DNA from 2 places in the Pseudoalteromonas sp. PS1M3 genome. Region 2 is predicted to be linked to the other one. Evidence: riboswitches for the same ligand, from Rfam matches in the RefSeq annotation. Region 2 holds a riboswitch; the other holds the start of a gene.

Region 1 (12,260 bases), 1.3 Mb from region 2:
AGTAGTGACTGGCATTTTCTGCTTGGCGCACACAGGTGAGCTCGCCATTTTGTAACACATATTCTGCGGCTAGTTCATGGCATAAAAAGTAGGGCATGCTTTCGGTAAAACCATAGGCGCCACATTGGCTAAATACCAGCCAGTCTTGCTCGTTTAAATCGCTTGGTAGGGTATGCTCACCTAAACAATCAAGGGCAGTACATAATGGGCCATATAGGCTCATTGCTTGTTCTGGCGCCGTTGATTCGCGCAATAACGCCGCAGGAAAATCTTGGCTTGTAACAGCAGGACGCAATAAGTGGTTAATACCACCGGTTAAAATAACTTGCTGTTGGCCGTAGTTTTGTTTGCACTCTACTACGGGGTTAGCATAATGACCGCATTCGCCTACAGCGTAGCGGCCAAGCTCCATCCAAAGCTCGTCTACACCCGCCTCTTTTTTAATTTTAGCAAGCGCGGCTATAAGGCCATCCCACTCAAGGATTGTCTCGTTTTGTGTATAAGGAATGCCTAAACCGCCGCCTAAATCGAGAATTTTAAGGTTTATATTTAAGTTATTAGCCAAGGTGGTAAGCGGTGCAATCATTTGCGACCACAGCTCGCTTAGCTTTTGCGTGCTAAGCATGTTGCCCCACTGAAAAATATGCAGGCCATCAAAATTAAGTGCTGGGTAATCGCCAGTATTGAGCGCTTGCCATTCATCGCAGCCAAGCCCAAACGGAGTTAGGCTGTCGCCGCCTAGTGGGTTTTTTTCACCTTCAGGCCAGCGTAGTTGCACACGCAATAAAACTTGCAGCTGCGTATTTTGCAGCTGCGCTTGTTGGTTTAACCAACGCACTTGATTGAGGCTTTCGGCAACAAAAATACGTACGCCGCGCTCAATAAAGTGTTTAATTTGTTTAGAGCTCTTTGCAGGCCCTGTGTTGAGCACGCGCTGCGAACTAATACCTTGTGCAAGGACTTGTTCAAGTTCACCTTTACTTGCTACGTCAAAGTTAAAGCTTGCGCTATCTAAGCTTTGAATAATCTTAGAAAGCGGGTTCGCTTTTACTGCATACCAAAGTTTTACATCGGTTTGCGCAACTAAGCGCGCAAGGTGTGCGTTTAGTTTATCTAGGTCGTAAACAAAAAAAGGGGTATCAAGTTGCTGAGTAAGCGTATTAACAGCGGTTTTGATTGGCGTGCTCAAAAAGCTCATTATCGTAAAACCTCTTCTAGCAATAACGATGCATCGCTTTGCTCGTCGCGGTATTTAACAATTAACGCACACGACATGCTTAGGCCTTGCTCACGAGCCCACTCGTTAGACGCAGGGCGAGAGCCAGGTATTACAATGGCGTACTCTGGAATTGGCTCGCCTTTATCTAGCTGGCGCTCGTTTACGCAGTCGTACACCGGAATGGTTGCAGATAAGCGTACGCCTGGTGCAAGTACAGCGCCTTTTTTAACCACTACGCCTTCAACAATGACACAACCTGCGCCAATAAACGCATCGTCCTCAACCACAACTGGGCTTGCCCCGATTGGCTCAAGTACACCACCAAGTTGAACGGCTGCGCTCAAATGTACGTTTTTACCTACTTGTGCACACGAGCCCACTAACGCGTGGCTATCAACCATAGTGCCTTCGTCGATGTATGCGCCAATATTTACGTACGCTGGTGGCATAATAATAGTGCCTTTAGCTACGTAGGCACCACGACGAACGCTTGAACCACCTGGTACCATACGCACGCCGTCGTCAGTGCTAAACTCTTGCGGTGCAAGGTTGTGCTTGTCAACAAACCCGCCTGCAAACTCGGTGTTAGTGCCATTTTTAAAGGCTTCTAAAATGCCTTGTTTTACTTCTACGTTAGCTTCCCATTGACCGCTTTCGTTTTGTGATGCTGCGCGTACTGCGCCCGATTCTAAATTATTAAGTAGTTCTAACCAGCTCATTATAAAAACCTGTATTTAATGCCAAGATAAAATGGTGTCGTTTGCAGTGGTAATGCAATCGGTTTGCGTTAACTCAAGATGCGTTAAAGGCGGGCGCAGCAACGGGCTACTTAAGCGGCCTTGTTGGTGCATTAGCACTTTAACGGGAATAGGGTTTGCTACAGCAAATAGGCTATCAATAGCGCGAGTCCACTGAGCAAATAAATTGGGGTGTTGGCCACTTAAGCTGCGTTTTACAAATTCGTGTGTTTGCAAAGGCCACGCGTTTGCCGCAACCGATACTAAGCCTTTTGCACCTGCTTGGGCAAAGTAGGGCATAAGTGCATCGTCGCCACTGTATAGAGCTAAATTAGGCGCGGCTTGTCGGTATGCTTCAAATTGGGTGATGTTGCCACTGGCTTCTTTTAAGGCCCACAGTTTTGGGTGTGCTTTTAAGTTTTCAATGGTTTCGATAGGAATGCTTACACCGCTGCGCCCAGGTACGTTGTATAACATACACGGATGCGCGCTTTCGTTTAATAAGCTTTCGTACCAATGTGTTTGACCTACAGCCCCTGGTTTTGCATAAAGAGGCGAGCCTAATAAGTAGCTGTGAATAGGTAATTGGTTACAGTAGCTAACCCATTCTTTTTGTTGGGCCAAGTTACTACCACCAACAGCAACCATAAGCGGTACACTGGGTTTTAATTGGCACACATGCTCAACAATGCCTTGCTGCTCATTAAGCGTAAGGGCTAAACCTTCACCTGTGCTACCGAGCAGTAAAATACCGTTGTGTGCTGCTTCTTGTTCGCTAACAAGTGTTGTGAGCGTGTCGTAGTCAACATTACCTTGTTGATCAAACGGCGTAACAAGCGCTGTCCACAGTGCGTAGTCATCTAAATTGAAATTATTGATCATCTCTTACGAACCTATAAGGTGTTCGAGATATTAAAGGGGCTGTATGATGTGAGCCGCATTAACGTCGTTCGAACAGTATTCGAAGAGCGAATGGGCTTAAAATAATAGGGCGCACGGCCTTATTATTTAAGACCAGAAGCTCTCCACCAAACTAATAAGCTGTTTTAAAACAGCTATTGGTGACAGTCGCTAGGATTCAACCTAGTCGCCCGAAGTAATTGCTTCGCAAAAGCGTTTACCTCTCGGCGGTATTCCCCTGACGTATGCTCACTGGAGTTTGCGCTCCTAACATACGCTACCTGAATAACGCACCTCTTCTAGCCCTTTGTATTTTGTTTAACCGCAAAAGGTTTAACAAAATACAATTTAAATAGGGTAATTGCGGCGATTAAAACATTTTAGCCGTCTAGGTGTCAAGTTGCAGGATACAGATTAGTTCATCGAAAATGTGGGTGGTTACGTATTGGCTGCTTTTCTCGTAAACTAACCCTATGAGCAGCGAGGTATTTAATAAGTATGGAAAAATTTAGCGATATTTATAAGCGAGCAGTAGAGCGAAAAGGCTCTGAAAAAATGCTTAAGTTATTACTCGCAAAACCCTTATCTAAAAAAGCATTAAGCGCATTAAGTGACGACGATTGGCTTGAAGAATTTACCCGAAAAGTTTTTCAAAGTGGTTTTTACTGGTCGGTAATAAACAGCAAATGGTCGGGCTTTAGAGAGGTTTTTTGGGAATTCAGCGTTGATAAGCTATTAATGATGCCGCCCGATATGCTCGAGCAAAAAGCGAGTGATGAGCGTATTATTCGTAATTATAAAAAAGTGAAAACAATTCCTGAAAATGCCTACATGATCCACGAAATAGCACAGGAATATGGCAGTTTTAGCAAGTTCGTAGCTAACTGGCCAAGCGATGACATTATTGGTTTATGGGCATATTTAAAAAAACACGGCGCCCGTTTGGGTGGAAATACTGGCCCGTATGCCTTAAGAGCGCTTGGTAAAGATACTTTTTTACTTTCGCGAGATGTAGAAAGTTACCTAAGGGCACATAAAATTATTGATGGTGGGCTGCAAACTAAAAAATCACTCACTGCTGCGCAGGCATTTTTTAACGAAATGCAAAAGCAAAGTGGTTTAAGTATGCAAGAGCTGAGTTTAATTGTGGCCTATGGTGTGGGTGACAATCGCGTAGGTATACGTCAACAGTCAGGAAATTAACCATGAAACTAGTGCCGAGATACACAGACATAGCAGATAATTTCGCAATAGAAGATCAACCATCAAGCGTTGCAGCTCCGCAACTGCTTTTGTGGAACGAAGCGTTAGCAAAGCAGTTTAATATAGGTGTTGAGCCGCAGCTGCGTCCTAGTACCTTTGCAGGCAATGAATCACAGCAAATAAAGTCGGTAGCGCTTGGTTATTCTGGGCACCAGTTTGGTCACTTTTCGCCGCGCTTGGGTGATGGGCGAGCGCATTTGCTTGGTGCTATAAATGACGATAAAAACCAGCTGTGGGACATTCAGTTAAAGGGCTCAGGCGCTACCCCGTATTCTAGAGGTGGCGATGGGCGATGTGCATTAGGCCCTGCTATTCGTGAATACGTAATGAGTGAAGCTATGCACGCATTAGGTATTCCCACTACTCGTTGTTTGGCTGTGGTTGGTACCGGCGAAGCGGTTTACCGTAATACGCCTCAACCAGGGGCTGTTGTTACTCGCCTAGCAAGCAGCCATATTCGTGTTGGCTCGTTTCAATACTTAGCAACCCAAGGCGATGCTGAGGGATTAAAAAAATTAGCTGATTTAGCAATTAAACGCCATTACCCTGAAATAACGAGTGAAGGTCCTGAGCGGTATATCGCTTTTTTGACAGCAGTCATTAGCAATCAAGTGAACTTGATTATTAATTGGATGCGCGTTGGGTTTGTTCATGGCGTTATGAACACCGATAACACGCTCGTAAGTGGCGAAACTATAGATTATGGCCCGTGTGCAATGATGGATAGCTTTGATTTTGACACCGTATTTAGCTCTATAGACAAGCAAGGCCGCTACTCTTTTGGTAATCAGCCAAATATGGCGAGTTGGAATTGTGCTCGCTTAGCTGAAAGCCTTATCCCATTAATTAGCGATGATGAAGAAAAAGCTGTGTCATTACTTACTCCAGTTATACATCATTTTTCAGAGCAATTTAATACTCAATTTACAGTAATGTGGAGCAAAAAATTAGGCCTGGCTGGTGCAAAAGAGGGCGACAAAGATCTTGTTTCTGAGCTACTAACATTATTGCAAGCACATCATCTTGATTACACCAATACTTTTGATGCACTGACGGAGTTTGTGAATGGCAATGCAACTATTCCAAAAGAATTAATTGAGTGGGCGAATAAGTGGCAAAGCCGAACAAGTAACGATAGCTACAAAACCATGCGAGCAGCCAATCCACGTATAATTCCGCGAAATCATATAATTGAAACAATATTAGCTGAATATAATGAGCTTGGTTCAAGTAAACTGATGAGCCGTTTTGTAAAAGTAGCTAATAAACCGTACCTGTTCAGCGATGATATGGCCGAATTTCAAGAGGTACCGTCAAATGATACCGACTATAAAACTTTTTGTGGTACTTAAGTGTTGTAAAAATAGATAAGTTAATGATTATAAATAACGATATTTTAGCACAGAGATGTTCATTGATTGAGCAAAGCAAATTCCGGTGTTACTATCTAAACATAAAGATAAGTTAGTTTCATTGTGAGCAAGAACAATTGATTGAGTTGTCTTTGTGTCTTCTGCAGATTATCGATTTATATGATCAACTAGTTGGTTTCTAGCTAGGTAAAGTTTTAAATTTCACCTAAACTGATTTGTTGGATATCGTTATATCGCATTGAAAAAAATTATAAACTTTATTTTTCGTTAAGTATTGATTAACAAAAGTTGAGTTAGTCTGTATAAAACTTAGTGAGCTAGTACTTAATTAGCCACAATTTATTAGTTGTTAAAATGGGAAGAAAACAATGAAATTAAAATCACTAACTATTGCAATTGCGTTAGCTGCAACTAGCGTATCTACTTTTGCTGCTGACAAGCAAGAAGGTTTCTACATTGGCGCATTTGGCGACTACTACGATGCGTCTTGGGAAAATATGAGCGCACAGGCTGGTCTTGACGTAAACGAGTCGACTGGCTTTGGTCTTGAAGCGGGTTACCGCTTCAGCGATTTTTGGAGTGCTCGTTTAGAGTATGCAGATCTTGATTTCAATGCATTCGACAAAGCCGCTGGTAACCGTAACAACATCGACGGTAGCCGTTTTGGTATTGATGCGCTTTACCATTTAGATGGCGGTCCTTTCTACGGTTTAGTTGGTATTAAATCAATGGACGTTGTTGATGACAACACGTTCTTAAATGCAGGTGTTGGTTACAGACACTTCATTACTGACAACTTATTCGCTAACGTTGAAACTGCTGTATACCAAGGTATTGATAAAGGTTACACAGATGTTGGCGCTAAATTAGGTATTAACTATTTCTTTGGACAAAACACTATGCCTGCTGAGCCGGTACAGCCTGCGCCAGAGGTTGTTGAAGTTATGGTTGAGCCAGTAGACAGCGACAATGACAATATTTTAGATGCTGATGACAAGTGTCCTAATACACCAATGACAGATGCTGTTGATGGTACTGGTTGTACTTTATATGAAGATAAAGAAGTAACTGTGAGCTTATTAGTAACGTTCCCTAACGACAAAGCTGCTGTATCACAGCGTTACTTAGACGACATCGATCAAGTTGCATCTTTCTTAAAAGATTACCCAGATACAACAGTGCTTTTAGAAGGTCATACTTCAGCAGTAGGTAAAGCGACTTACAACAAAATGCTATCTAAAAAGCGTGCTGATTCGGTAGCTAAGCAATTAATAGCTGACGGTATTGCATCTGACCGCATTACTACGGTAGGTTTAGGTGAAGAGCGCCTTAAAAATGAAGCTAACACAGCCGCTGCACACGCAGAGAATCGTCGTGTTGAAGCGCACATCAAAACAATCAAAACAGTAAAAGTTTTACGTTAATAGATTATTTTGATTATAAAAACCCAGCTTATGCTGGGTTTTTTTATGGCCGCTATTTATGCTTGTCTACCTAAATAGTAATGATTATTACTTAACAAGTATTCATGGAAATAGAATTTCCCGTAACTACTATTCATAGTGTTTATAGTCGGTATAATCAGTTGTGTAACTGGATGGATTTTCATCTATCTATAAAAGCTTTATAATTACGCGTTAGAATACTATAAGTATTGGGTAACAAGTGCGCATGAAGCGCTACCGAATACTTTCACGTCACCAAGAGGGCAATATTGTGCTACAAGAATATCGTAAACACGTAGAAGAACGTGCCGCGTTAGGTATCGTACCAGCGCCATTAGATGCTCAGCAAACTGCTGATCTTATTGAATTAATAAAAAACCCACCGGCAGGTGAAGAAGAATTCATTTTAGATTTATTAATCAATCGTGTACCACCAGGTGTTGATGACGCTGCTTACATCAAAGCAGGCTTCCTAGCCGCTGTTGCTAAAGGTGAAGCGACTACTTCTCTTATCTCTAAAGAAAAAGCAGCTGAATTATTAGGAACAATGCTAGGCGGATACAATATCGCGCCAATGATTGACCTACTTGATGACGAATCATTAGCGCCAATCGTAGTAAAAGGCCTTTCAAACACATTACTTATGTTTGATGCTTTCTACGACGTAGAAGAAAAAGCCAAAGCAGGCAATGCGTTTGCTAAGCAAATTATCGAATCTTGGGCTGCAGCTGAATGGTTTACAAATAAGCCAGCAGTAGCTGAAAAAATCTCTGTTACTGTATTTAAAGTAACGGGTGAAACAAACACCGATGACTTATCACCTGCACCAGATGCATGGTCACGTCCTGATATCCCACTTCATGCTTTGGCAATGCTAAAAAATGAGCGTGATGGCATAAACCCAGATAAAGCAGGTGAAGTAGGTCCTATCGTACAGCTTGAAGAATTAAAAACTAAAGGCTTACCACTTGCTTATGTAGGTGACGTTGTAGGTACTGGTTCTTCTCGTAAGTCTGCTACTAACTCTGTGCTTTGGTTTATGGGTGATGATATCCCATTTGTACCAAACAAACGTGTTGGTGGTGTATGTTTAGGTAACAAAATAGCACCTATCTTCTTTAACACAATGGAAGATTCTGGCGCATTACCAATCGAATTAAATGTTGACGAGTTCAACATGGGTGATCAAATTGATATTTACCCATACGAAGGTGTTGTTAAACGCCATGGTACTGATGATGTTATCTCTACTTTCGAACTTAAATCAGATGTAATCCTTGATGAAGTTCGTGCTGGTGGTCGTATTCCACTTATCATTGGTCGTGGTTTAACAGACAAAGCACGTACATCTTTAGGTTTAGGTGCTACTGATGTATTTAAAGTACCAGCAGTGACTGAAGAGTCAGACAAAGGCTTTACACTAGCGCAAAAAATGGTTGGTAAAGCATGTAACGTAGCCGGTATTCGCCCAGGCCAATACTGTGAGCCTAAAATGACTACTGTAGGTTCGCAAGATACTACTGGTCCTATGACACGTGATGAACTTAAAGACTTAGCATGTTTAGGTTTCTCTGCAGATTTAACAATGCAGTCATTCTGTCATACCTCTGCTTACCCTAAACCAATTGACGTAAACACGCACCATACGCTTCCTGATTTCATCATGAACCGTGGCGGTGTTTCACTTCGCCCTGGTGACGGTGTAATTCACTCGTGGTTAAACCGTATGTTATTACCAGACACCGTAGGTACTGGTGGTGATTCACATACTCGTTTCCCATTAGGTATTTCGTTCCCAGCGGGTTCAGGTGCAGTAGCATTCGCAGCAGCAACAGGTGTTATGCCACTTGATATGCCTGAGTCTATTTTGGTTCGCTTTAAAGGTGAAATGCAGCCAGGTATCACATTACGTGATCTTGTTCATGCAATTCCTTACTACGGTATCAAAGAAGGCTTATTAACGGTTGAGAAGAAAGGTAAAATCAACGAATTCTCTGGCCGTGTACTAGAAATTGAAGGTGTTGAGCACTTAACTGTTGAGCAAGCATTTGAACTATCAGATGCATCAGCAGAACGTTCAGCTGCTGGTTGTACTGTTAAGCTTTCTAAAGAGTCTATCTCTGAGTACCTTGAGTCTAACATTGTTATGCTTAAGTGGATGATCTCTGAAGGTTACGGCGATGTTCGTACAATCGAGCGTCGTATTACTGCAATGCAAGATTGGTTGGCTAACCCAGAACTTATGGAAGCTGACGCGGATGCAGAATACAAGCACGTACTTGAAATCGACCTAGCTGATATTAAAGAGCCGGTACTTTGTGCACCGAATGACCCAGATGATGCGCGTTTACTATCTGACGTTACAGGCGAGAAAATCGATGAAGTATTTATCGGTTCTTGTATGACTAACATTGGCCACTTCCGTGCAGCGGGTAAATTACTCGATGGCTTTACTGGCCGTATTCCAACACAGCTTTGGGTTGCTCCACCAACGAAGATGGATAAAGACCAACTTACAGACGAAGGTTACTACGGTATCTTTGGTCGTGTAGGTGCACGTATTGAAACTCCAGGGTGTTCACTGTGTATGGGTAATCAAGCACGCGTTGCAGATAAAGCAACGGTTGTTTCTACCTCAACACGTAACTTCCCTAACCGTTTAGGTACAGGCGCAAACGTATTCTTAGCATCAGCAGAGCTTGCTGCAGTTGCGGCAATTTTAGGTAAATTACCTACTCCGGCTGAGTACCAAGAATATGCAGCGAAAATCAATGCAACGGCAGCAGATACTTACCGTTACTTGAACTTCCACCGTATGCCTCAGTACACTAAAAAAGCAGACAACGTAATTATTCAGCAAGCTGTTTAATTTATAGAGTTTGAATAAAAAACCCGCTTCGGCGGGTTTTTTATTGTTTAAATATAATTTAGATTATTCATGCTTTAATAGCCTTATACTGAATTAAAATTAAGTATTTTTCACATTTAAGTTGGATAATAAAGCAATAATTCCTCGCTACATGCATTAAAATCTCTTTTAATATTCTCATTATTTTAGGCGAGATTTCATGACTGCATTAAACAACCAGAATTTACTGCAACTTCGTTTTATTAACCAAGCAAATATTGATTTGGTTAAGCCTTCTTTTGATAACCTACCTGCAAATCCATATGCAGATGGCGAATTTCGTAAGCGTCGTTATTCAGTAATTAAATTTCAAAATGGTGAGCTAAAATTGCAAGCTGCCAAAGCATTTGTTCAAGACGATTCGATTAATACGTTTCAAGGTAACGTTGAACGTACTTACGAAAATTTAGAGCAAAGCCTACTTGAATCAGATGGCATGAAAAGTATTGTCAGTGAGTTTTGCCAGCTTACCGGTATTGATGAAGATCGCGATATTGAAATACATCAATTTAGAATGTTAGCCATTGATAGCGATACGCCAGCAGCGCCAGAAGGCGTGCATCAAGACGGTTTTGATCATGTATGTATATGCGGTGTTTCGCACGAAAACTTAGAAGGTGGCGAGTTACTTGTATACGAAAACAAGCAAGCTGAGCCATGTTTCAAAATGGAAATTAAAGACGGCATGTTTGCGCTTATAAACGACCGCCAAGTTTGGCACAATGCAACGCCAATGAATAAAGTTGATGCTAGCAAACCAGGTTACCTGGATTGCTTTGTACTTACCTCTTAAGGAATGCTCATGAATATAGCGCAATTACGTGAGCAGTTTCCGGCATTAATGCAAAGCGTTGATGGTAAATCGCCGATATTTTTAGACGGCCCTGGTGGCTCTCAAGTGCCGCATTCAGTGCTTAATGCAATGTCTGCTTATTTAGGACACTACAATTCAAACCTAGGTGGCGCGTTTTTTTCAAGCGATAAAACTGTTGAGCTAATGGCAAATGCACGCCAAGCTGCAGCCGATTTACTCAATGCGCCAAGTGCTCAAAATATTGTGTTTGGCCCTAACATGACAAGCCTTACCTTTAGCTTTAGCCGAGCTATTTCGCGCAATTGGCAAGCCGGTGATGAGATCATTGTTACTAACGCCGATCACTTCTCAAACGTGTCATCATGGCAGCAAGCCGCAGAAGATAAAGGCGTTAAGGTTAATACTGCCTTGATTAATGAAGCCGATTGCAGCCTAGATATGACGCAGTTTGAAAGCTTATTAAACAGCAAGACTAAGTTGGTGGCTGTTACCTATGCTTCAAATACTACAGGCTCAATTAACGATATTGAACGCATTATAGAGCTAGCTCATGCTGTGGGCGCTCTTGTGTATGTTGATGCGGTACATTATGCGCCGCACGAGCTTATTGATGTACAAGCCCTTGATTGCGACTTTTTAGCCTGCTCAGCGTATAAGTTTTTTGGCCCACACTTAGGGATGGTGTACGGTAAAAAAGAGCATCTTGAAGGTTTTACGCCGTACAAAGTAGAGCCTGCTAAAGATGTAGCGCCGGGACGTTGGGAAACCGGTACCCAAAGCTTTGAAGCAATGGCAGGCTTTATTGCCGCTGTTGATTACATTGCTGCAATTAGCGAGCTTGATGATGGCCATACACGCCGTGAAAAGCTAACAGCTGCGTTTGCTAAAACTAAACAGCACGAGATGGCGCTCAGTGAGCACTTTTTAACGCGTTTGGTTAATTACCCTCGTATAAAGTTATACGGTATTGATGACTTTGATCGATTAAACGAACGTACCCCTACGTTTGCTTTAACATTTGAAGGGCTTGAGCCACGCGCCGTTTCAGAGTTTTTAGGCAAACAGCATATATGTGTGTGGGATGGACATTTTTACGCGCAAGGTTTATGCAAGCAATTAAACGTGCTTGATACAGGCGGTGTAGTACGTATTGGTTGTATGCATTACAACACAGTCGAAGAGCTTGATAAGCTGTTTGATATGTTTGACGAGCTACTTGGTTAAATAGGTCGTCTACTAAATATATAAATAAGCCATAAGTGTTACTTATGGCTTATTTATTGGTTTAGCTTTTAGGTGCACCATATATTTGCTCTGCACGGTTAAATAGCACCCACGAGGTTAAAATATACTTATCGTTTGATACTGGCTTATTACCCCTATGTGTATGCGTAAAGTAGCCAGGCGCTATCACCATGGTGCCTTTTTTAGGGGCTATTTTACGGTTTTGATAATAAAACTCCGTTTCTCCACCTTCCTCGACATCGTTTAAGTAAAACATAAATAAAAGTACACGATGCAGGGCTTCATTGTGTTGTAACTGAGGATACACTTCGCTGTGCCAGTAAGGATAACCCCCTTTATTTACCTCGTATTTCTGC
Region 2 (12,260 bases):
ATTTATCGTAATCCCAATCAGGGGTTTGAGTACAAGCGCTAAGTAGTGCTAGTGCTGCAACAATAAGTATATTTTTCATTACGTTTGCTCCAATAAAATGCATTACCTTAAAATAACACACCTTATATAAATGTGTATTATTAAAAGGTTCTAAAAATTAGTTTAGTGTGATGAATATGAATGACTAATTAATACTAATTAATACTAATTAATACTAATTAGCCACTCAAAAATTTAATGCTCTACTTCTATCCAATCTTTTTCATCTACCCAGTTTTGTGCGCCATCTTTTACCGAACGAATCGGCACAATGTAGTCACAACTTATTTGCGGCTTAACTGAGGCAAATATAGGCACAAAGCCAAAGCTCAATGCGGTTTCTATAATTGCTTTTTGGTTTTGCGGGTCAATGTCGGCCGCTTCATCAATATAAATAGGTATACGGTACAGGTTTTGTTCCTGATCGCTTAATAAGTAACGAATAAACAACATGCCACACAATAACTTAATAGTAATACGTGTGCCATTTGAGCCGGCTGAGTCTATTTTTTCAAAGTGTTCGGTTTCGCCAGCGCGGTTTACCACTTCAAAACGAATATCGAACAAGTCAGTTAATGTAAGGCCTGCTTTGTCTGAGGCGAGTTTTATTAAGTGATCTTTTGCTTCGTTTACTGCGCTTTCGCTGTAAGGTTCTTGGCTTAATAAATCAAGCGTGTCGCCTTGCTCAAACTGATGCGACGTACTGATAATGGTATCAATACTATCAACCAGCATTTTGCGTGGTATCACGTTAATTTTAAACGCTTGCAAGTTAGAAATACGGTGCTGGCTTATGCCTTTATTAAAGCTATTCATTTCGCGGCGAAGGCGGTCTAAGTCTTCACGCAAGCCCTTAATCGTGGCGGCTACTTCGGTTAGGGCTACACGGCCTTGGCGCTCAACGGCATCGCGTTCGTTATCAAGGTTATGAAATGCGCTAATAAGCTTTTGGTATTTAGTAAATTCGTCGGTTTCGTTGTCGAACTTAGTAATGCCTGCGTTATACACATGCAAATAGGTATTACGCACGTTTATGTCAAAGTTGCGAAGCTCTTGGCAGTCTTTATTAAAGTGATGTACTAAGTCACTTAAGTTATCAAAGTCGACTGTTATATCAATCATGTATGGGGTCACTTTACCGCTGTATAAATCAAGCGTGTGATCAATTCGCTCACTTTTAACTTGGCGAAGGCGTTCGGTTTGGCGATTAATTTGTTCTTGCTTAGATTTAATTAACGAGCGTCTGTCTGCAATTGAGCCACTATTTTTTTGAATGTCTTGCAGGTAATCGTCAACTTGTTCGCGCTCTGCTAATAATTGCTCTTTTAGCATGGCTTGCGCGTCTACCGACTGCTGCATTACTTCAAATTGCTCTAAACGTTTTAGTGCTCCCTCAAGACTCATTAACTCGTCGTAAAGTGCGTCTTTTTCTTTTTGTTTATCGGCAACATTGGCTGCCACTTCGCGCTGTTGTTTAAACTCTTTTAACGCGTGTTCAAGCGCACTTAACTGCGCGGTTAATTGCTCTTTGTTTTCGCCGCTTTGCATGTGTACTGGCGAAAGCTTTTTAAGTTTAATACTTGCACCTGGCAAAGTAAGCACACCGCCTTTAACGTTATCGCTTAATAATGATAAAAATTCCCCAAAGGCATCCTCGTCATCAATGGTTATATCGCCATTAGTGGTTGTTGCAAACGAGAGTAGGTCGGGGTTTAAGAGTCGCGATATTTCTTCTACTTCTTTAAGCGATAGGTCTTCGCGCATACGGGTGAACAAATTAAACTCCAGGTTTTTAAGCTGCAGTTTTAAGCTTTTAATTTGTTTTTGCGTTTCGCTAATGCGGTAATCAAGCGTGTGCAAGCTTTGCCCTTGTGCGCTGGTAATAGAGTGCGAAAGCGACTCGTAGTCTTGCTTAAGTTGGCCAAGGTTGGTTTTAATTGTGGCTTTATTTACCAGTTCAAACTCGCTTTTAAGGGCGCTGTAATCTAAAAACCATTGCTCAATTTGAGTTTGTTTGCGCTCTATATCGCGCGATTGCTGTACGTATAGGCTTTGCTTTTGCTCAAATTCATGCTTTTCGTGTTCAATGTCTTCAAGTGCTATACCAAGTTCACTAAGCTGCTCTTCTTGGTAGGTGTCAAAGTCAATGAGTGCTTGGTCAATTTTAGGCGCGTACGCTGCTAATTTACCTTTAAGCACGGTTTGATTTTCAAGCATTGATTCAAGTGCGCTTATTGGCTCTTGCATTGATTCAAGGGCTTTTAATTCGCGCTTAGCCCGGTTTACTTTGTCAAACGAGCGACGCCATACTTCGTAAAAATCAACCTTTGAGTTTGACATATGGCGCTCAAACACTCGCAGCATAAAGCGTTTAACATCGCTTGCGCCCAATTTGTGTAAGTTAAGAATACGCCTAAAAATTTCTTTATAAATAGCGGAGTCTTGCACGTTATTAAGCGGGATCATTTTTAAATTAATGTCGCCGTCAAAGGGCGTTGCGCCGCCGGTAAGCAGGGCGTTTAGCTCTTGTGCTTTTAACTCAATAGGATTGTAATTAAGCGACTTTAAATGATTAAACAGCTTGGTAAATTTAATTATGGTATTACCTTGCGTGTACTGTTCTAAGTCGAGCTTGCCCTGATAACAAAAGTACTGGTGCGCGTAACCGGCTATTTTACCCAGACCCGCTACACCAATAACCACCGAGCCATGGGGGAGGTTGGCTTCAAGTAAAATGTACGACTGAACCGATGAAAAATAAAACTTACGGGTTTCATCTAAATCGTGCCCGTCCCATTCGGTAAGGCGTAAATCGTTTATAAGCGGAAATTGTAGGGCGTTAATAACCGAGCTTTTACCGGTATTATTTGGCGCACAAATAGAGCTGCTTTTATCAAGCGGGATCACACACTTTGCATAACCTGCGGTATTAAGCAGGGCGAGTTTACTCAGTCCGTATAAGTTGTTCATTCCTCGTCCTCCGTAATGTAGGTTTCTTCGTTTACTTCCATTAATGCATCAATGTAGCGGTGAATAGGGGCTTGTAGCATAAAGCCGCCTTCTACTTCACGGGCAAGGCCTAGACGAACCATACGTAGGTAAACATCTTTTCGTAAATCTGAGCCCGAAAATATCTCAAGCTGATCAAACAAGTGCTTGTTTATTTGCACTAAGGTTTGCATCAGTTCTAAATCGTTTACTTCATCAAACAGGGCGCGCATTGGGTCTTTACCTGTATTGGCAAAGTGCTCAATTAAAATGTAAATAGTGAGTGCGATAGCGCGAGATATTTTACCCATATTTGGCGTACTTTCGTCGCTGGCAAAATAGTAAAAGCCACGGCTATCGTGTTTTATGTCATGGCCTAATGCGGTAAATAGTGCGCTGTAAGATTCAATGTGTTGGTCGAGTTCTTGCCACATTACGTTGTCTTGTTCGCAAATGTGATAACCCGCAGTTAATTTTTTATTGATTGCTTGCAGGTGAGTGAGTTCTTCTAGGTTTATATGTGTCATGGTAATTACTTATCTGCCTTAGTATTAGGCTGAGTTGCTGAATCTGATGCCTGAGAATTAAATGGGTAAAGTGAAAAGTGTTGGCCGGCAATTTTAACTCGGGCTTTTTCATCGCTTTGGCTAATTTCAATGTCGCTATCACTGACTAATTTTTGATATAAAAAGAGCATTTCGTCGGCGTCTAAGTCGGGGTAGCTTTCATCTAAAAACTGCAGCAGCGGCTGTGGTTTTTTACGTTTTTTGTTAAAGCGTTTAGCAAAGCTTGTTTTTACATCGTTGTAGTCAGGAATGTTAGGCGTTACAAATGCGGGTACGTCTTGTTGTTCGGGAAGTTGATATTCTTCATGTTCAAATTCTACCAAGCTTGCCATGTACGCGATAATATGGCGTTGTTGCCCAAGCGAATAACGCTGAGAGTCGGTTACAAAATTAGGTTGTACAGCGCTTAGCATGTTATCTACGCCATTTTTACGCACAAGGCCGAGCACTTTGGCCGCTTGGCGTGTAACTAAGTTATTTCGGCGTAGCTCTTCGCGCAGGGGCATGAGCATATCGGCACTTTTACGCAAACTCTCTCGGCCCATTAGGTTCATTTCGAGTATGCGAGTTCGTAGCTGTTCTAGCATGCGTTTGTCGATGTATGCTTTACCAGAGCGTTCAATAAATTCGATTTGTTTACTGATTTGCTGCTCTATTATTGTAAAGCAGGCATGAAAATCGCCCCTAATATCGACCATTTCAAGCATGGGCTCTATATATTCGTCAAAGGCTTCAATTACTGCTTTGTAGCGTTTTTGTAGTGATTGCACCGCATTGTTTGATTTAGCTTGTTCAACAATATTTAAAATGGCGTTTTCGTTGTGCGCGTAAAGTTTCATTATTTTACGTACCCGATCATCCATAATACGGCTAAATCGGCGTAAATCGTCAAAGTCTTCCATGCTACCAGCGTTATCTAAACGATTACCTAAACGGGCAAGATCGTCTACTAACACGCTAATTTCTTGTGCTAAGCCCAAATGCTCTTCTTGCAGTAAAAAAGTAGCAAAGTCAGCAATTGCACGGTTAATTTCAAGCTGTGATGATTTAGCCAGTGGAATTAAAATATCTTGATTGAGCAAACGGTTTGTTTCTTTGTAAATGCGCTCGTTGTTCCACGTGGGTTGTTTTTGCTTTATCGCATTTTGCACGTCTTTTAGGCTAAAGTCGGCCATTTTAAAACGTTTAAATAATAGCTCTAAAACTCCCCAATGTTCGCTAAGGGTATTTAGTCGCTTTTTAGCTGGGATCATAAGGTGTTACAACATCCTAGTAATTTATTATTGAGAATTTAGAAGCGTCTCATTATTACGTATTCTAATTAATCTAGCCTGTATATGGTATTCGTTTTTAAGACTATTTAATAATAGTTTTTGTATAGCCGCAGTGCTAACATTCGCGCCGAAAATAGGCACGTCGAGAGGGACTTTGCGTGTGTTCTTTAAAACAATATCAAAGGTTATTTAATACCCATGGTTTCCACGATTATTCTAACCCTGATAGCGATCGGATTTTTATTGATTGTTATAGAAGATATCATCCATGTAAATAAAGCTAAAACCACGCTTTTTTTTGGCACGCTTTGCTGGATCCTCCTGTTTATTTTCCCTTTGCATGGGCAAAGCCCAGAGCAAGTACAAGAACTCCTTAACGAAAATATTTTAGAGATAGCATCGCTGTGGTTGTTTTTAATGGCCGCCATGACCTTTGTTGCTTATTTAAATTCAAAAGGGTTTATCGAAAATATTGTGCACAGAGTAATGCCAACAAGTATTAGCGAACGCAAGCTGATGTTTTTGGTTGGGGTATTTGCGTTTTTGTTTTCGTCGGTTTCAGACAACGTAACGGCTACGTTAATATCGCTTGCTGTAGTTATGTCGTTAAAACTACCGCCTAAAAAGCTTATAAAATATGCCACACTTATTGTGTTTGGTGTTAACTCCGGTGGTGTGTCGTTAATTACCGGTGACGTAACAACCTTAATGATATTTTTAGATGGCAAGGTAACCATTGCTAACTTATTACTGCTTATTGCGCCTGCATTTATTAGCGTTATGCTGTTAGCAGCAATGCTAAGTGTTGGCATGAAAGGGGATGTAACCTTTTCAAAGTCTGGAAAAAAACGCATAGAAAAAACCGATATCACCATTGCAGTTATTTTTGTATCTACAGTTATAAGCATACTTGCGCTGAGTGTAATTTACAGTGTACCGCCTTTATTAACTTTTTTATGTGGCCTATCAATCATGTTTTTAGTGGCGCAATTTTTAATGCGCAAAAAAGACATAAACAAAAATATTATCGACTACGTACGCGACATAGAATACGACACCTTACTGTTTTTCGTCGGGGTTTTATTATTGGTAGGTGCATTAAAAGAGATTGGAATGCTAAGTAAGTTTACCGACCTTTACACCGTTATGGCGCCACAGTACGCTAACTACTTAATGGGTATTTTGTCGGCCGGGGTTGATAACGTACCGCTCACTGCTGCTTTACTAAAAGCTAATATAGTAATGAGCCAGCAAGATTGGTTATCGTTTACTTATGCAACTGGTGTTGGTGGATCTATGTTAATTATTGGATCGGCTGCGGGTATTATTGCTATGAGTAAAGTAAAAGAGCTAACTTTTATGAGTTACTTACGTTTGTCGCTCTATTTGTTAGTAAGTTATACCGTGGGTTATGCGGGCGCTTATTACATGGGCGGGTTTGTTTAAGTTTTGCTTAACAAACCGCATTAAAACGCTTGACAGCTAGACGTCTAAACGTTAACTTTCAAACCCCACTTTATAGTGGGGTTTTGTTTTATTAGCCATTGGTTAATACAACATTCAGAAGAGGTGCGATACTTAGGTATTTAATGGTAGGTGACGAACGCCCATAACCATTAAAGAGGGAAGTACTCGCCGAGAAAACCAACGTTACGTCGATGTTGTTTTTCGGTTTATGGGGCTGAATCCTCAAAACTGTCACCAATCTAGGTGGAGAGCTTCTGGCAGTGGATTTACCTTCAAGCATTCACTTGCCAAGTTCTTCTTGTTTTATCGCGGTTTGGATACCGCAAAAGGAGACTAAATGACTACCCAATCAGTGCCGCAAACAGTATCGGACGTTAAATCAGATTACATCGTTGCCAAATTTGGCGGAACCAGTGTGGCTAACTTTGATGCGATGAGTCGTTGTAGCGAAATTATTGTTGCCGATAAAAGCGTACGTATTGTTGCTGTGAGCGCCAGTGCCGGCGTAACTAATCATTTGGTTGCACTGTGTAAATCAAGCATCACCCCACAGCAGCGCCAAGAACACATTGACGGTGTGCTAGCCATTCAACAGGCTATTTTAGATGAGTTATCGCTTGATGCCGATTTAGCAGTAGGTTTTAACGAAACTTTAAAAGCATTTCAAACGCTAGCGCTTGAAACACTGACAACTGATCAGCAGCACGATGAGTTACTTAGCTTTGGTGAACGTTTATCGTCGTATTTATTTGCGCAAGTGCTGCGTTTAAAAGGCTTAAATGCCGATCGCTTTGATGTACGTAAAGTACTTAAAACAGATAGTCAGTTTGGAAAAGCAACGCCAAATGTAAGCGCAACAGCACAAGCTGCTAAAGAATATTTGATCCCACTGTTAGATGACCAAGTTATTGTAACCCAAGGTTTTGTTGGTAGTGACGAATTTGGACAAACAACAACGCTTGGCCGTGGTGGGTCTGACTACAGTGCCGCTTTACTTGCTGAGGCAATAAACGCCAAAAGCGTACATATTTGGACTGATGTTGTGGGTATTTTTAGTACCGATCCGCGATTATGTGTAAAGGCATCGCCCATTGCTCGCTTAAGCTTTGATGAAGCCGCTGAAATGGCTACCTTTGGTGCAAAGGTATTGCATCCTGCTACTATTTTACCCGCTAGCCGTAGTCATATTAATGTGTTTGTTGGTTCAAGCCGCGAGCCTGAACGTGGTGGTACGTGGATAGAGCGTGAAAAATCGCAGCAGCCAGGAATTCGCGCGGTAACCCAACGTAAAAATCAAATTTTGCTCACCCTTAAAAGCCCTGAAATGTTATTGGCTAGTGGCTTTTTAGCCCGTGTATTTACTATTTTAAGCGAGTTTAATATATCGGTTGATTTGGTAACTACGTCTGAAATTAGTGTAGCAATAACGCTTGATAATGCGCCTAACGCGTCGCGCCCAGAGCTCGACCAAGCGTGTTTAGATAAGCTTGCTGAATTTTGCCATGTATCGGTTGAAAACAACTTAACACTGGTGGCACTTATTGGCTCTGAGATTCAACTTCGCCAACACGAAATGAACTTAATGCAGGTATTAAGTGACTTTAATATTCGCTTAATTTGTCATGGAGCAAGTAAGCACAATCTATGCTTTTTAGTCGAACAAAGTGAATCTGATAATGTGGTTCAGGCTATTCATAGTCGTTTGTTAGAAGCTTAACTAGCAATACCAATTCGCAATAATACTTAATCATTTTTAGGGGCTAAAAGTGTCGCTATCTGCATTAAAAAATTCTCATTTAGAACAACTAAATAACGAATTTTTTGCCTAGCTATCAACACGTTTATCTATCCTCGAAATAGATCACTTAATTTAGCGGGTTGGTATAAGCGAGACATCGGTTAACAAAAAGCACCGCCAGCCGGTGCTTTTTTTATGCACTAAGGTTAAATCAAACGTCTCCGTTTGCATGTTTACTACTTGGCTGCTTGCGGTCAAGCTTACTAAGGTTAATTCGTTAAATACGTTGGGGCTAAGTAATTTGGCAATAGGGCGACTAGTTGCTTTAGCTAATGACTCTTTTAATGTCCAAATTCTAAAAAAGGTATTGGCTTGGCTTTGCGTATTAGGTTGAGACGTAATTAATGTAACTTCGTCTGTGTGGTAAAAATGCTTGGCTAGTTTTTCAAACGGGCGCGTTAAGCTAATTTTTTCAAGGTCGAAGCCAAACGTCTCGCTTTCTAAATTTAAAGCAACCCCAACAAAACCATGAGAGTGCGATATACACGTATTAATAACGCACTCGTTAATATGCAGCTCTAATTTAGCTGTGGATTGGTTAAAACTTGTGTTAATGGCATTTAATGGCACATTTGAAAATTCAGGGAAGGTGGATTTTACAAGCAATTTTAAAAGTAAGCGGCTTGCTACATATTCTTTTTTAGCTATTTGGTTTTTACGGCGGTTAATAACGGTTAATTCAAATTCGCTGAGTAAGCTCGCCAAGTTGTAATTAGCCAAACTAAGTGTATTAGCGTCGAACAAAAAAACGGTACTTTTGCTTTTAGGTAAATTGGCAAAATCTGTTGGCGTTATGGTTAAGGCGTTATTAAAAAAATGTGCGGTCATATCAGCTCAAAAAGTAAAAAGTCGTTGTTATTGTGAGCAGTTAACGCGACAAACAAAGGCTGAATACAATTTTATTACTCAGCTGGCATTAAATATGGTTTAATTCACAACAATCAAAATAATAACAGATTTGTAGATGTATGGCACAAATGCGTGATGGGTTTCAAAGCCGACTTGGTTTTGTTTTAGCCGCTGCTGGCGCGGCAGTGGGTTTGGGTAATATTTGGGGATTTCCTACACAAGCTGCTAATCATGGCGGTGGAGCATTTTTACTCGTCTATTTTCTGGTTATCTTTTTATTGGCGTTACCGGCGCTATATACCGAGCTTTATTTAGGCCATAACGCACAAGCAAACCCGGTAAAAGCGCTGGGTAACGCATGGCAAGATAGCAACCGTAAAATAGGTGCAGCTGCGGGCTATATTGGCCTTGCGGGTGCTGTGGTCATGTTGAGTTTTTATTCAATTGTTGCAGGGTGGATGCTGTCGTACGCAATTGAGCCTGTTACAACGTTTGTTGGTTTACACAGTGTGAGCGAGTTTTTACACAGTGACTCGCAAGCCCGTAATTTTGTATTTACACCATTAATGCTTATTTTAACGGCCTGCATTATTTTAGAGGGTGTTAAATCGGGTATTGAAACCTGGTCGCGCCGACTTATGCCTATGCTATTGGTGTTACTTGTCGCGCTAATTGCTTATATAGCCACTTTGGATGGCGCAAGCGAAGGTTTTGCAGCGTATTTAATGCCTAACTTTAGCCAAATACTCGATCCAAATTTAATTATTGCCGCTATGGGACAAGCGTTCTTTTCGTTGTCGTTAGGGGTGGGGTGTATGATGATTTACGGCTCGTATTTACAGCCTGATGCCAATTTACCAAAACTAACGGCAAGTGTTGCATTACTTGATACGAGCGTTGCATTTTTAGCTGGTTTACTTATTATTCCGGCTATTTATGTTGCACAGCATAATGGTGTTGAGGTGTTTAGTGGCGGTAAATTAATAGGTGAAGGGCAGCTTATATTTGCCATTTTACCTGAGCTATTTAATACCATGGGAGAAATAGGGTTACTGGTTGGTTTATTGTTTTTTGTTTTGATGTCGATAGCGTCTGTGACCTCGACTATTTCGTCTACTGAAATTCCGGTTGCGTTTTTAGTTGAAAACCACAATGTAAACCGAACTAAAGCCACGTGGTTGGTAAGCTTAGTGGTTTTAATATGTGCGAGTGCAATTATAGTAAACTTCGATTGGTTATTTGGTTTAGTTATTATGGTGTTTACTCAGTACCAACTCCCGTTAATGGGGTTGTTTTATTTTATAACGGTTGGCTGGATGTTCAAACGAGGTAATAAGTTACACCAAGCTAGCACCGGCGCGCATTTTTGGTTTGCCCAGTATATTCGTTTTGTATGCCCAATATTAATGACCTTGGTGTTTGCAAACGTCGCGTTTGGTTAATAACTTAATGCAACGAGACTAAAAAGCCTCCGTCGGGGGCTTTTTGCATTTTAAAATGCTGATCGTGATATTTAAAATATTGATATAGCTTACTTACGCCTAGCTGCTTTTTTGTAATGTTGAATATTCGATGAAGATAGGTACCAACATCCACTGTTTCAGAGAGTCCAGTTTTTGCATGTTGTGTGTTCTCAACGGCTTCTTTCACCAGTGCTAAATGGTAGGTATCAACAGAGGCAATACTTTTACTTTTTACTTTAGGTATTGTATTTTTTTTACCTAAAATATAAAAGTCATCAAAATAGTGTTTAGCACTGGCTGTATTATTACCAAACCCGATTACCTTTTTACCATTGCGTCTTAAAAAGTGTACTAAAGCCGCAAAGTCAGAATCAGAAGAGGCTATTGCAAAAGTGTCAATCGGGGAGACATACAAAGACTCCATAACCCCAACAGTTAAGGCAATATCGGCCGCATTACTTTTAGCTTTTACGAGTTTTTCTTGATATACCATTTCGATTGCATGGCGCGAACAAATATTTACCCAAGGTTTTAGTTGTACTGCTCCAAAGTTGCCGTACGCTTTTTTAACCTCAATATGTTCAAATTTAGCCATTATTTGATCTATAAATTTATGGCTTATATTTTCTGCATCTATGAATAACGCTGTTTTTTCCATTTAAACACCTGCTAAAAAAGCCATTAAATATAACTAATTGATACCACTGCAATGCATATTTTGGCAAGTGTAAATGGCTATAAATGTTAATTTTTAAAAATGGAGTTAGTAAGCGGTTTACTCTGTTCAACCTCAAGGGCATTTGTAATGGTGGTGTTTGCTATTTCGGTAAGCGCTTCTTGAGTAAAAAAGCCTTGATGCCCGGTGATCAGGACATTTTTAAAACCAACTAAACGAGAAAATATATCGTCTTGGTTTATTTCGTCGCTGTGGTTTTTAAAAAACAGTTCGGATTCTTGCTCATATACATCTAGTCCTAAGTAACCTAGTTTTTGTGTTTTAAGTGCTTGTATGCAGGCTTTGCTGTCGAGTAATGCACCACGTGAGGTGTTGATAAGCATAACGCCGGGCTTCATTTTAGCGAAAGCATGTTCATCGATTAAATGATGGGTTTGCTCGTTTAGTGGGCAATGCAGTGAAATAATATCGCTTTGGGTAAGTAACGTGTTTAAGTCGGTAATGGAGTAGTTACCCGGTATTGCATTTGGGTCGCACACTAAAACGTTTGCGCCAAATCCATTGAGTATATTACACAGTGCTAAGCCAATTTTTCCGCACCCAATAATGCCCACTGTTTTGTTATGCAAGTTAAAGCCAAGTAACCCGTTTAGATCAAAGTTATCTTCGCGCACGCGGTTGTAGGCTTTATGTGTTTTTCGGCTCAGTGTAAGCATAAGCGCAATACAATGCTCAGCTACGGCTTCTGGGCTGTATGCGGGTACGCGCAAAACATGAATGTTATGTGCTTTTGCCGCATCTAAATCAACATTATTAAAACCGGCACAGCGCAGTAATATAGTATTTACACCTTGGGCTGCTAATAGCTTTATAACTTGAGCATTAACTGTATCGTTTACAAATACACACACTGCATTGTAATTGCTTGCTAACACCGCAGTTTGCTCGTTAAGCGATTGCTCAAAATAGGTCATTGCTAAGCTATTATGAGGTGTAATGCTGTGTTCAAAAAAAGGTTTTTCGTACTTTTGCGCGCTAAAAAAAGCAATGTTCATGGTATGGCTCCAACAATTTGGTGCGTTTAAAATAGTAAACCTGTTTAAATTAAACTACGTTACTGCCATGTGCTCAAGTAGCGAT

The links. A riboswitch is a leader RNA that binds a small molecule or an ion and turns the genes downstream of it on or off. The one in region 2 is predicted to bind lysine.
Region 1: another riboswitch for lysine. It lies ahead of dapA (4-hydroxy-tetrahydrodipicolinate synthase); the one in region 2 lies ahead of lysC (lysine-sensitive aspartokinase 3).

What each region holds. Positions count from the first base shown of each region.
Region 1 is NZ_AP022624.1:3,331,889-3,344,148, reverse strand. Features, by position in the region: gene PS1M3_RS15570 (PLP-dependent decarboxylase) at 1-1,198, opposite strand, end outside; gene PS1M3_RS15565 (2,3,4,5-tetrahydropyridine-2,6-dicarboxylate N-succinyltransferase) at 1,198-1,938, opposite strand; gene dapA (4-hydroxy-tetrahydrodipicolinate synthase) at 1,954-2,838, opposite strand; lysine riboswitch at 2,967-3,163, opposite strand; gene PS1M3_RS15555 (DNA-3-methyladenine glycosylase I) at 3,355-4,059, shown strand; gene PS1M3_RS15550 (YdiU family protein) at 4,062-5,471, shown strand; gene PS1M3_RS15545 (OmpA family protein) at 5,861-6,916, shown strand; gene acnB (bifunctional aconitate hydratase 2/2-methylisocitrate dehydratase) at 7,209-9,806, shown strand; gene PS1M3_RS15535 (2OG-Fe dioxygenase family protein) at 10,006-10,638, shown strand; gene PS1M3_RS15530 (cysteine desulfurase-like protein) at 10,648-11,883, shown strand; gene PS1M3_RS15525 (2OG-Fe(II) oxygenase) at 11,945-12,260, opposite strand, start outside.
Region 2 is NZ_AP022624.1:2,016,680-2,028,939, reverse strand. Features, by position in the region: gene PS1M3_RS09300 (DUF4136 domain-containing protein) at 1-79, opposite strand, end outside; gene PS1M3_RS09295 (ATPase) at 235-3,009, opposite strand; gene PS1M3_RS09290 (hypothetical protein) at 3,006-3,554, opposite strand; gene PS1M3_RS09285 (hypothetical protein) at 3,560-4,846, opposite strand; gene nhaD (sodium:proton antiporter NhaD) at 5,066-6,313, shown strand; lysine riboswitch at 6,424-6,596, shown strand; gene lysC (lysine-sensitive aspartokinase 3) at 6,672-8,051, shown strand; gene PS1M3_RS09270 (4'-phosphopantetheinyl transferase superfamily protein) at 8,205-8,960, opposite strand; gene PS1M3_RS09265 (sodium-dependent transporter) at 9,101-10,423, shown strand; gene PS1M3_RS09260 (NYN domain-containing protein) at 10,428-11,102, opposite strand; gene PS1M3_RS09255 (2-hydroxyacid dehydrogenase) at 11,189-12,175, opposite strand.